DNA from 2 places in the Paenibacillus sp. FSL E2-0178 genome. Region 2 is predicted to be linked to the other one. Evidence: riboswitches for the same ligand, from Rfam matches in the RefSeq annotation. Region 2 holds a riboswitch; the other holds the start of a gene.

Region 1 (5,163 bases), 1.1 Mb from region 2:
AGCACACAGATAATACCGATGGGGATATTAATCAGGAAGATCCAGCGCCAGGAGTGGTATTCCACCAGCCAGCCGGACAATACAGGACCAATCGCCGGTGCGAACAGCACGGGAATTCCCATAATCCCCATAACAACGCCCACTTTACTCTTCGGAGCCAGTCTGTATACATACGCCATCCCGACCGGGAGCACACAACCCCCTCCAAGACCCTGCAATACCCGGAAAACGACCAGCCATTCTGCACTGCTTGGCGTTGCACACAGAATCGAGCCAACCGTAAACACAATAACGGCTGTCAAAAAGACATTCTTAGCCCCGAACCGGTCAGACAGCCAGCCCGACAGCGGAATCACCGAAGCCTGCGCAAGCATATATCCGGTTACAACCCACTGCAGTGTGTGCAGATCTGTTTTGAAATCCACGACCAGCCTGGATAAAGCCACATTCATTGCTGTACTGTCCAGGACAACCATAAATACGCCGGCAATAATCGCCAGCAGCGGAACTAAAATGCTAGATAACCGAAAATCCGCATCCTGCTTCAAGGTCTGATTCATACTCCTTCTCCTCCTGAACTGTCCGCTTCAACCACGTTGACCTGCGGGCAGGTTTGTCTATATAATTAGTGAACGGACAATTGTCCGTTATCGCATTTCATAGTCTACGGACAATTGTCCGATGTGTCAAGCGGAATACGCCAATTCCCCACACTTGATTCGTTTACCGGTAGAATAGAGACTTCTTAGTACGCACTGTAGGCATAAATGTTGTATATTTTGCAGCTTTGATTCATGGATAGCCGGGTATCCGGATGGATTGTTGTAGGAAATGCAAGAATATGAAAGGGGACATCATGAAAAAAACAGAGACAGAAGTTGAACCTGTAACATCAGCTCCGGGGAACATAGAGAACACAGAGAACAAAGATAACACAGTGAACACAGACATCGCTGCAAAAGAACCCGCCGATCCCTATATGCAGCGGATACTCGAGGCGGCCCGCCAGCTGTTCACCGAGAGCGGCCTCGAAGCTGTCAGTATGTACGGCATCGCCAAACGGGCCGGCATAGGGCAGGGATCGCTCTACCGCCGCTTCACTGATAAGGGCGAAATCTGTTCCGCCCTGCTGCTGGACAGCACCGAGCAGTTTCTGTCGGGAATGGAACAGCAGCTCGCTGCCAGCGCCGGTGAAACGGCTGCCCTCACGCATCTCCAGAGCAGCATTGAGCAGGTCGTTGGTTTCATTGAGCAATATGCGGAGCTCTTGAATATGATCAAATCCGAATTCACCGGCAAGAAGCAGCTTACCCAGTTCGAACATCCTTTTTTCCAGCGGCTCGGGGTGATTATGGGTGAACTTCTGCACCGCGCATCCGCGAATGGAGAGATTATCGGGATCGATCCCCGCTTCGCTGCCACAGCGCTGATCTCTGTACTTAGTCCCGATCTTTACCTGTATGAACAGAAACGGAACGGCTCCTCCAAAGAGGAAATCTCGCGGGGAATTGTTGCATTGTTCATCACCGGCCTCTCCAAGCGCTGAGCACAGGCTCTTTACAAGCGGGGAAATTATGGTATATTAAGTAGCAATTACGAATTCAATAGCACCTGTTATTTCACTAGGGGAGTCGGCCGACTGAGACGGAGCTTAAGCTCCGGACCCTTGGAACCTGATCTGGATCATACCAGCGGAGGGAAGTGGAGCAGAATGTATCAGCGGTTCCGCGTCTTTGCAAACTGACTGTACCTTCAGGCCCATTCATTTCCTCCGGAAATGGATGGGTCTTTCTTGTTTTCGTAGCGTAATCACTTTTCCTAAGGAGGCTTGCTTCCCCATCCTATGATCAACATCGCTAACCTGTCCTATTCTTTCGGCGCAGCTTCAAGGGCTCCGGTCTTCTCCGGGATCTCCATGAAGGTCCGCCGCGGGGAGTTCATCTCCGTTGTGGGTGCCAGCGGCTGCGGCAAAAGCACGCTGTTCAAGATTATCGCCGGCCTGCTGGAACCCGGCAGCGGCGAGGTTGCCCTGCACGGGCAACCGCCTAATAGCGCCTCGGAGCGGCTCGGCCAGGTCGGCTATATGCCGCAGCAGGATCTCCTGCTGCCCTGGAGAACCGTACTGGACAATTGCCTGCTGCCCTGGGAACTGAAGCGGAACGGCTCCAAAGAGGAAGCCGTTATTCAGATCCGCAGCATGCTGCAGCAGTTCGGTCTTGGTGAGACCGGGGCTGCGTATCCGCATGAGCTGTCGGGCGGTATGCGCCAGCGGGTTGCAGTACTCCGCACCATTGCCGCCGGGAATGATCTGCTCCTGCTGGACGAGCCGTTCGGGGCACTGGACGCCATAACCAAGCGGGAGCTTCACCGCTGGCTGCTGGAATTATGGTCGGGACTGGACAAGACTGTGCTGTTCATTACCCATGACCTTGAAGAAGCGCTTCTGCTTAGTGACCGTATCTATCTGATGACCGGCGGTGCCGGGGGCGGTATGCAGGAGTTCATCACCGGTCTTCCCCGCCCCAGACATCATAGTCTGAATTACGAACCGCAGTTTGTTGCCCTGCGGCAGGATTTGGAGCTGAAGCTGTATGACAACCGTCTTCTATAGAAGATTGCTGCGGGAATACAGCCCGTCTATTCTGCTCGTGCTGCTGATCTTTGCGGTCTGGGAAACGGTGTCCCGGCTGGGGCTGATTCCTCCGTTCATCCTGCCGGCTCCCACGGCCATCTGGAGCGCTCTGATGGAGGAGCGGGGTTTGCTCTTCGGTGTGCACCTGCCCGCAACACTGCTTGAGGTACTTACAGGCTTCGCTCTGTCCGTCTTCTGCGGAAGTCTGCTGGGAACAGGCATGCATCTGTTCAGGCCGCTGGCCAAAGCGCTGTATCCGCTGCTGATTATCAGCCAGACGATTCCGCTGGTTGCCCTCTCTCCCCTGTTTATCATGTGGTTCGGCTATACCTTGTGGAGTAAGGTTGCCGTAGTGTTCCTGACCGCCTTCTTCCCGGTGGTTGTCGGCACCTACGACGGGCTGGGCAAGAATACGGAGCAGTACCGTGAGCTGCTGCTTACCTTAGGCGCAAACCGCTGGCAGATTCTCCGCAAGGCTGCTGTTCCGCTGGCCCTGCCGTCCTTTTTCTCCGGACTGAAGCTGTCGGTGGTGTACTGCGTCATTGGAGCTACCATCGGCGAATGGCTTGGAGGCAGCCGGGGGCTCGGTTATTTCAGCCGGAGAATGGCCGGCAATCTGCAGAGTGCCGAGATGTTTGCCGCTGTTGTGCTGCTGTCCGCCCTTGGGATCACTTTGTTTCTGTGTATTGCTACGCTCGAGAAGTTATTTCTGAAGAAAAGAGGACGTTATTCATGACTCCAATCCGCTATAACCGTTATCCCTACACCCGTAGTGCTCAACCTTATAAGTTGCTGCCTTATGTATTGCTCCTGTCTGTTCTCTTGGTTCTGCCAGGCTGCGCCGGCAATAACGGGTCGGCTGGCAATAACGTGCCGGCTGGCTCCGGCTCATCATCGGCATCATCCGCTCCGGCGGCAGCCGCAGACGGTACAGCCCATAAGCTGACGATCATGCTCGACTGGTATCCGAACGCCGTTCATTCCTTTTTGTATGCGGCACAGAGTGAGGGGTATTTTGCCGAAGAGGGGCTCGATGTTGAGATACAGATGCCTGCCGACAGCAACGACGCGCTGAAGCTGGTAGCTGCCGGACAAGTCGATCTGGCCCTCAGCTACCAGCCGCAGGTGCTGATGGCCCGGGGAGAGCAGATTCCGGTCAAATCCGTCGCCGCTCTGGTACGGCATCCCCTGAACCATCTCATGGTTTCCGCAGACAGCGGAATAACCCGCCCCGGGGAGCTCTCAGGCAAGCAAGCCGGTTACTCCTCCATTCCGCTGTATGAAGCCATGCTGCACACTATGATCCAAACCGATGGCGGTGATCCCGCCGCCCTGAAGCTGATTGACGTCGGCTTTGAGCTTATCCCTGCCCTCTCCACCGGGCGTGTGGATGGAATTATGGGCGGCTTCATCAACCATGAGCAGCTGATATTAGAACAGGAAGGCCATCCTGTGCGTTCTTTCAATCCGGTAGACTACGGGGTTCCTGATTATTATGAGCTGGTGCTGGTCGCAAGTGAGCAGGGTCTGCAGGATTCCTCGGAATATTTCCAGAAATTCATGAATGCTGCGCGCAAGGGTCAGCAATTCGTCACTAAGCAGCCGGAGCAGGCGCTGAAGCTTCTGCTGGAGCATCAGGATGCCACCGCACCGCTTGATGAAGCCATCGAGAAGCGCAGCCTGGAGATTCTGCTGCCGCTGATGGACGCCGGGTCACAGCCCTTCGGTTATCAGGATACCGCTTCCTGGGAGAATGTCCGCAAATGGCTGAGCGAGGGCGGTCTGCTGGCAGAGCAAGTTGACAGTGCGGATGCTTTTATTAATTTATAGAACATGCTTTCGAAGTTAGTTTTGCGAAGTGATCTCAAGGATGCGTATGCCATCAAAACTTTCAGGAGGAATAATTCATGTCTTTTCTATCCAAGGTACGGCTGGCAAATCCGCTCGTACATAACATTACTAATATTGTTGTGGCTAATTTCACCGCTAACGGACTGCTGGCGCTGGGGGCTTCCCCGTTCATGGCCGACGCACTGGAAGAGGTGGCGGATGTTGCCGCGATGTCAGGGGCGGTCGTGCTGAACATCGGTACACTGAATGAAGCCGCCATCGCTTCAATGGTGAAGGCTGGACAAGCCGCAAACCGGCATGGTGTCCCGCTCGTGCTTGATCCCGTTGGAGCAGGCGCTACACCGTACCGCACTGACGTTACCGCGAAGCTGCTGGGTGAGCTGCAGCTGACCGCTCTGCGCGGTAATGTGGCCGAAGTAGCCAATGTCGCCGGAGAGCGCTGGGCCAGCAAAGGCGTCGATGCCGGAGCAGGTGAAGGCGATGTGATCGCCTTGGCGAACAAGGCTGCGCGGAAGCTGAACTGCGTGGTGATCATCACCGGCAAGGAAGATATCATTAGTGACGGCACGCGCACCTACATCGCCAGCAACGGCCATTCCATCCTGACCCAAGTCACGGGAACCGGCTGTCTGCTCAGTGCCGTAGTTGGCGCATTTCTTGCAGTAAGCGGAGGGAATGTG
Region 2 (5,163 bases):
GAGCATCTTAAAGATTATATGACGATTATTCTGTATGATCGTAGTAATAAAGCTATCGGATACAACGTGGTTAAACTGGACCTGAGCGCGAAGTATGCAGTGCTTAACGAGCAGGCGATACGCTTCACCAGCGGAGTGGGGATTACGAGAGACGTGAGGGATGGACTTATACGTGACCGGATCGCCGTGGACGGTGAGTGGATTGCGCAACATCCTGAAGCGAAATTTTATTCATATATAGCTAATACTCAGCTTCCGTACATTACAAATGCCGCAAGGGATTTCAATATCAAGCATGTCTCTTCACAGATTCTGTATCTGGAACAAGTTACAAATGATGTATATGGCATATCCATTGAGAGCTTTGCTGACTATGCAGCGCCATTCTACACCGTACCTGATTTCCAGGAACAGTATATGATAGTGTTCTATGACGATAAGATGAATGTGGCTGGATATTACCAGGGGGCAAGTGTGCTGACCGATCAGCAGGCTGCGGATACTGTAGCTTACAAGATCAATCAACTGCCCGCAGCTGCGGCCTTAACCTTGGCGGACAAGGAAGCTGTGAACTGGACTTACGGTAGATACACGGGCTTGACGGATGCGCAGAAAGTGCTGCTGGAGGTAACGGCGGCGAACAAAATTATTGCATTGAAGGCAGCGGCGGATCAGCTATAGACAGAATTACAGAGAACCATACTGGGCATATTAAAATGAAAAAAAGGCCGTTTTCCTCGTGGAAAGCGGCCTTTAATCAAACTATATAACCTCTATTTCGATACGATCCTGCCCTCCATCATCACAAATCTGACTTTCCGGAGATTGTCTATATCCGTAAGCTGGTTGCCCTCAATTACAAACAGATCCGCCTTCTTGCCCGGTTCAATCGTTCCAATCTCAGGTGCCAGATTGCAGATCTTCGCACCGGTTGAAGTGGCGGCTGTGATAATCTGCATCGGGGTGAGCCAGAAACCGTTCATTACTTACCGCAACAACCCTTCCAGCTCAAAAATGCCGTGCTCCTGAAAGTCAGCGATAATCTGCGGCGGCAGCAGGGCATTCATTTCGCTCACGGTGCACCAGCGGTAATCGGTATGCTCTTCCGAGAGCTGGATTTCGCCACGGGCTGCGCGGCATAAATAGGTGATAATCACTACCTGTCTAGCAGGGTCAGTGAGCAGGGTCACCGCATAAAGGATACGTTCTGTCGTAACCGCCAGTCCGGTTTCCTCAAGAATTTCTCTTTCCAGTGCAGCCTCCAGGCTTTCACCGAATTCGATTTTGCCTCCGGCACATTCCCAGCTTCCGGCACCTGCAGAATCGACGGCAGCCCGCTTGACGATGAGGATTCTGCCCTGATACAGGATGACACCTTTGACGGCAACGATGATGCTTTTTGATTTTTTGGACATGAGAATAACTCTCCTTCTACAGGCTCTATAATGGAGCGGGAACGCGTTGGACTGAAGATTTTTTGTTTGGCCGGCTTCCCTATGTGGTAAGTAAAATAACGTAAAGCGATTTTTGCTAGGCAAGTATGATGCATAAACACCAGACTTTTAGCCAACCTAACATGATTAGTAAAACAGTATAACGGTACAGCGAAAGGAGAATGGATTATGCCAGACACCAGCAAACAACCCGTCAAAACCCTGCCTCCGCAGGTACAGGACCAGCAGCCCGGAATTGAAAGCGAGATGAACCCGCTTCCGGAGTTTGAAACCTCGGCTTACAAGGCAGCAGGCAAGCTGCTGGGCAAGGCCGCGCTTATTACCGGAGGGGACAGCGGAATCGGGCGTGCGGTTGCCGTTCATTTTGCCAAAGAAGGCGCAGATGTGGTGATATCCTATCTGAATGAGCATGAAGATGCGGAAGAAACCAAACGCCAGGTGGAGCAGGAGGGTCGAAAGTGTATTCTGATCTCCGGTGATATCGGGGTCGAGGCCTTCTGTCAGGATCTGATTAATAAAACCATTGAGGGACTCGGCAAGCTGGACATCCTGATCAACAATGCGGCAGAGCAGCATCCGCAGGATAAGATTGAGGACATTACCGCCGAGCAGCTGGAGCGGACGTTCCGGACGAATATATTCTCCATGTTCTATCTGACCAAGGCAGCGATGCCCCATCTCAAAAAAGGCTCCACGATCATCAACACTACGTCTATCACGGCGTACCGCGGCAGCCCGCAGCTGCTGGACTATTCGTCCACCAAAGGAGCAATTCTCAGCTTCACCCGCTCCCTGTCGATGAATCTCGCAGACCAAGGCATCCGCGTGAATGCGGTAGCACCGGGCCCGATCTGGACGCCGCTGATTCCGTCTACGTTTGACGCGAAGAAGGTCAGTGAATTCGGCGGCACCCAGCCGATGAAGCGTCCGGGACAGCCCGAGGAGCTGGCACCGGCTTATGTATATCTGGCCTCCGATGATTCCTCTTATGTGAGCGGACAGGTCATGCATGTGAACGGCGGCGAGATCGTTAACGGCTGACCATTGGCACTGCTTTGTAAGCCGGATAAGTTTATACTGGTTTAAAGAATCAAACGTTCAACAGATGAAAAGTCAGCCGGAAGGCTGGCTTTTTTGCCGCTTCATCCGCTTGGAGCAAATGATTGAATCTATTAAAGAATAGCTCTTACAGGAATAATATGCTAATATACAAACTGCAAGAACAATAGAATATGAACGGTCACTAGGGGTGCCGCAAGGCTGAGACGAACATATCTGTTCGGACCCTTTGAACCTGATCTGGTTTATACCAGCGTAGGGAAGTGGAGAATGAATAATGCAGCAGGGGTAACGGTTTACCCGGTATTCCTGCTTATATTCCGGACTGCTTCCTGATACAGGGGGCGGTCTTTTTGTATTTTCCGGAATGCCGTATAGAGGGGAAGGTGAAGGTGCTGAAAAAAATCCATTTGATCTCGGACGGGAGGCTGAATCCGGAGCAGTTTGCGGGGCTGGCTGCTGCAGTACATACCATGGTGGATTATATCCATCTCCGGGAAAAAGCCCTGTCCGCACGGGAGCTTCTGGCTGCCGCAGAGCGGTTGCTGCAAGCGGGGGTTCCGCCCTCAAAGCTGGTTATTAATGACCGGATTGATGTGGCTCTGGCAGCAGGGGCAGCCGGCGTCCAATTGGCCTGGCACAGCCTGCCGCCTGCCAAGGCGCGCGGCATTGCCCCGGGCCTGCGGCTGGGCAGGTCGGTGCATTCCCCGGAGGAAGCGGCACGCGCCGGACAGCAGGGAGCGGACTTTTGTCTGTATGGACATGTATTCCCCACGGCCTGCAAGCCCGGACAGCGGGAACGGGGCCTGGCGCAGCTGGAATTGGCCGTCCGCTCCAGCAGTATACCGCTGATTGCTATCGGAAACATCACACCGGGCAATACCGGAATCGTTCTGTCGAAGGGGGCTGCCGGAATAGCCGTAATGTCCGGGATATGCGGAGCGACGGATCCTGCTGGCGCCGCTCAGGCTTACAGATCATCCGTTCAGGCCGCAGCATATGCTGAAGTCCTGAATGAAGCTCCCTTACCGGGCAAAGGAGGTGAACTGGAATGAATTTGACCGTTAACGGACGCAGAGGAAGGTATGAAGAGAGCTGCCGGACGCTGGCTGATCTTCTGGCCCGGCCTGAGTGGACCGGGAAGCTGGTTATTGTGGAGCTGAATGGTGAGCTTGCCGGCAGAGAGGTTTATGAAGATACATTGCTGAATGAAGGTGACCGAGTTGAGCTGGTTCATTTTGTCGGCGGAGGCTAGGTAACTGGTAACTGTGTGTGCGGTAGACGCAAGAATGCCAATACGCAATTAAGATAAAGGCAACGACTTATCACAGGAGGCGATATGATGCAGGATCCTTTGATTATTGGAGGAGTTACTTTAACGAGCAGACTGTTCATCGGGACCGGAAAATACAGCCGCAACACTCTTATTCCCGAAGTGATCGCCCGCTCGGGTTCACAGGTCATTACGGTTGCCCTGCGCCGGGTAGATCCGGAGAGCAAGGACAATATTATTAGCCATATTCCTTCCCACATGACGCTGCTGCCCAATACCTCCGGTGCGCGCACCGCAGAGGAAGCGGTACGCATTGCCCGGCTGGCAAGGTCAGCGGGGCTGGGAGACTGGGTGAAGATTGAGGTTATCAATGATCAGAAATATCTGCTGCCGGATAATACCGAGACGATCCGAGCCACGGAAATCTTAGCTGCGGAGGGTTTCATTGTTCTGCCCTACATGAGTCCTGATCTGTCAGCCGCACTCCGGCTGAAGGCGGCCGGAGCTGCAGCCGTCATGCCGCTGGGAGCGCCGATCGGCTCTAACCGCGGGCTGCAGACCAAGGAGCTGATCCGGATTCTGATATCAGAAACGGGTCTGCCCATCATCGTGGATGCCGGTATTGGCAGACCCTCCGAGGCTGCTGAGGCGATGGAAATGGGCGCAGCCGCTGTGCTGCTGAATACGGCAATTGCCACCGCCCGGGACCCGCAGCTGATGGCGGAGGCCTTCCGCGAAGCGGTGTCGGCGGGGCGGAAGGCCTATCTGGCCGGGCTGGGGCCGGTGGAAGAGACAGCCGCAGCTTCTTCGCCGCTGACCGGATTTCTGGCCTGACTGATGCTGTTTATGAAGAGGGAGGAAGGACATGAGCTTTTATGATAGGCTGACCCGGCTGGACAAGCTTCCCTACGAGGGGGTATGGAAGCAGTATACTGCGCTTGATGTGAAGCGGGCGCTTCGTCTGGAGCAGCTGGACGAGGACGGGCTGATGGCTTTGCTGTCACCGGCAGCGGAGCCTTACCTCGAAGAGATGGCGCAGAAGGCCCATAGATTGACACGTACGCAATTCGGTCATGTGATGCAGCTGTTTACACCGATGTATCTGGCTGATTTCTGCGTCAACCATTGTACCTACTGCAGCTTTAGCTCTATCTATGATTTTCCGCGCAAAAAACTGACACTGGAGGAGGTCCGGCGGGAAGCGGAGACGATCGCAGCCACAGGGCTGCGCCACATTCTGATTCTGACCGGAGAATCCCGGAATGAAAGTCCGGTCAGTTATCTGAAAGACTGCGTGGAGGTGCTCCGCGGCTATTTCTCTTCAGTCAGCATTGAAGTGAATCCGCTCACTACCGAAGAATACGCTGATCTCAGACA

Evidence for each region. Region 2 has a riboswitch for thiamine pyrophosphate ahead of MHI42_RS09630 (thiamine phosphate synthase). Riboswitches for the same ligand answer to the same signal wherever they lie in the genome.
Region 1: it holds a riboswitch for thiamine pyrophosphate, as region 2 does, so the genes downstream of both, MHI42_RS04725 (ABC transporter ATP-binding protein) here and MHI42_RS09630 (thiamine phosphate synthase) in region 2, are expected to answer to the same signal.

The regions. Positions count from the first base shown of each region.
Region 1 is NZ_CP151953.1:1,058,785-1,063,947, forward strand. It holds gene MHI42_RS04715 (DHA2 family efflux MFS transporter permease subunit) at 1-560, opposite strand, end outside; gene MHI42_RS04720 (TetR/AcrR family transcriptional regulator) at 857-1,546, shown strand; TPP riboswitch at 1,615-1,717, shown strand; gene MHI42_RS04725 (ABC transporter ATP-binding protein) at 1,844-2,611, shown strand; gene MHI42_RS04730 (ABC transporter permease) at 2,592-3,368, shown strand; gene MHI42_RS04735 (ABC transporter substrate-binding protein) at 3,365-4,462, shown strand; gene thiM (hydroxyethylthiazole kinase) at 4,540-5,163, shown strand, end outside.
Region 2 is NZ_CP151953.1:2,131,205-2,136,367, reverse strand. It holds gene MHI42_RS09650 (S-layer homology domain-containing protein) at 1-681, shown strand, start outside; gene MHI42_RS09645 (amidohydrolase family protein) at 774-983, opposite strand; gene MHI42_RS09640 (NUDIX domain-containing protein) at 987-1,415, opposite strand; gene MHI42_RS09635 (SDR family oxidoreductase) at 1,623-2,495, shown strand; TPP riboswitch at 2,690-2,792, shown strand; gene MHI42_RS09630 (thiamine phosphate synthase) at 2,906-3,568, shown strand; gene thiS (sulfur carrier protein ThiS) at 3,565-3,768, shown strand; gene MHI42_RS09620 (thiazole synthase) at 3,856-4,620, shown strand; gene thiH (2-iminoacetate synthase ThiH) at 4,652-5,163, shown strand, end outside.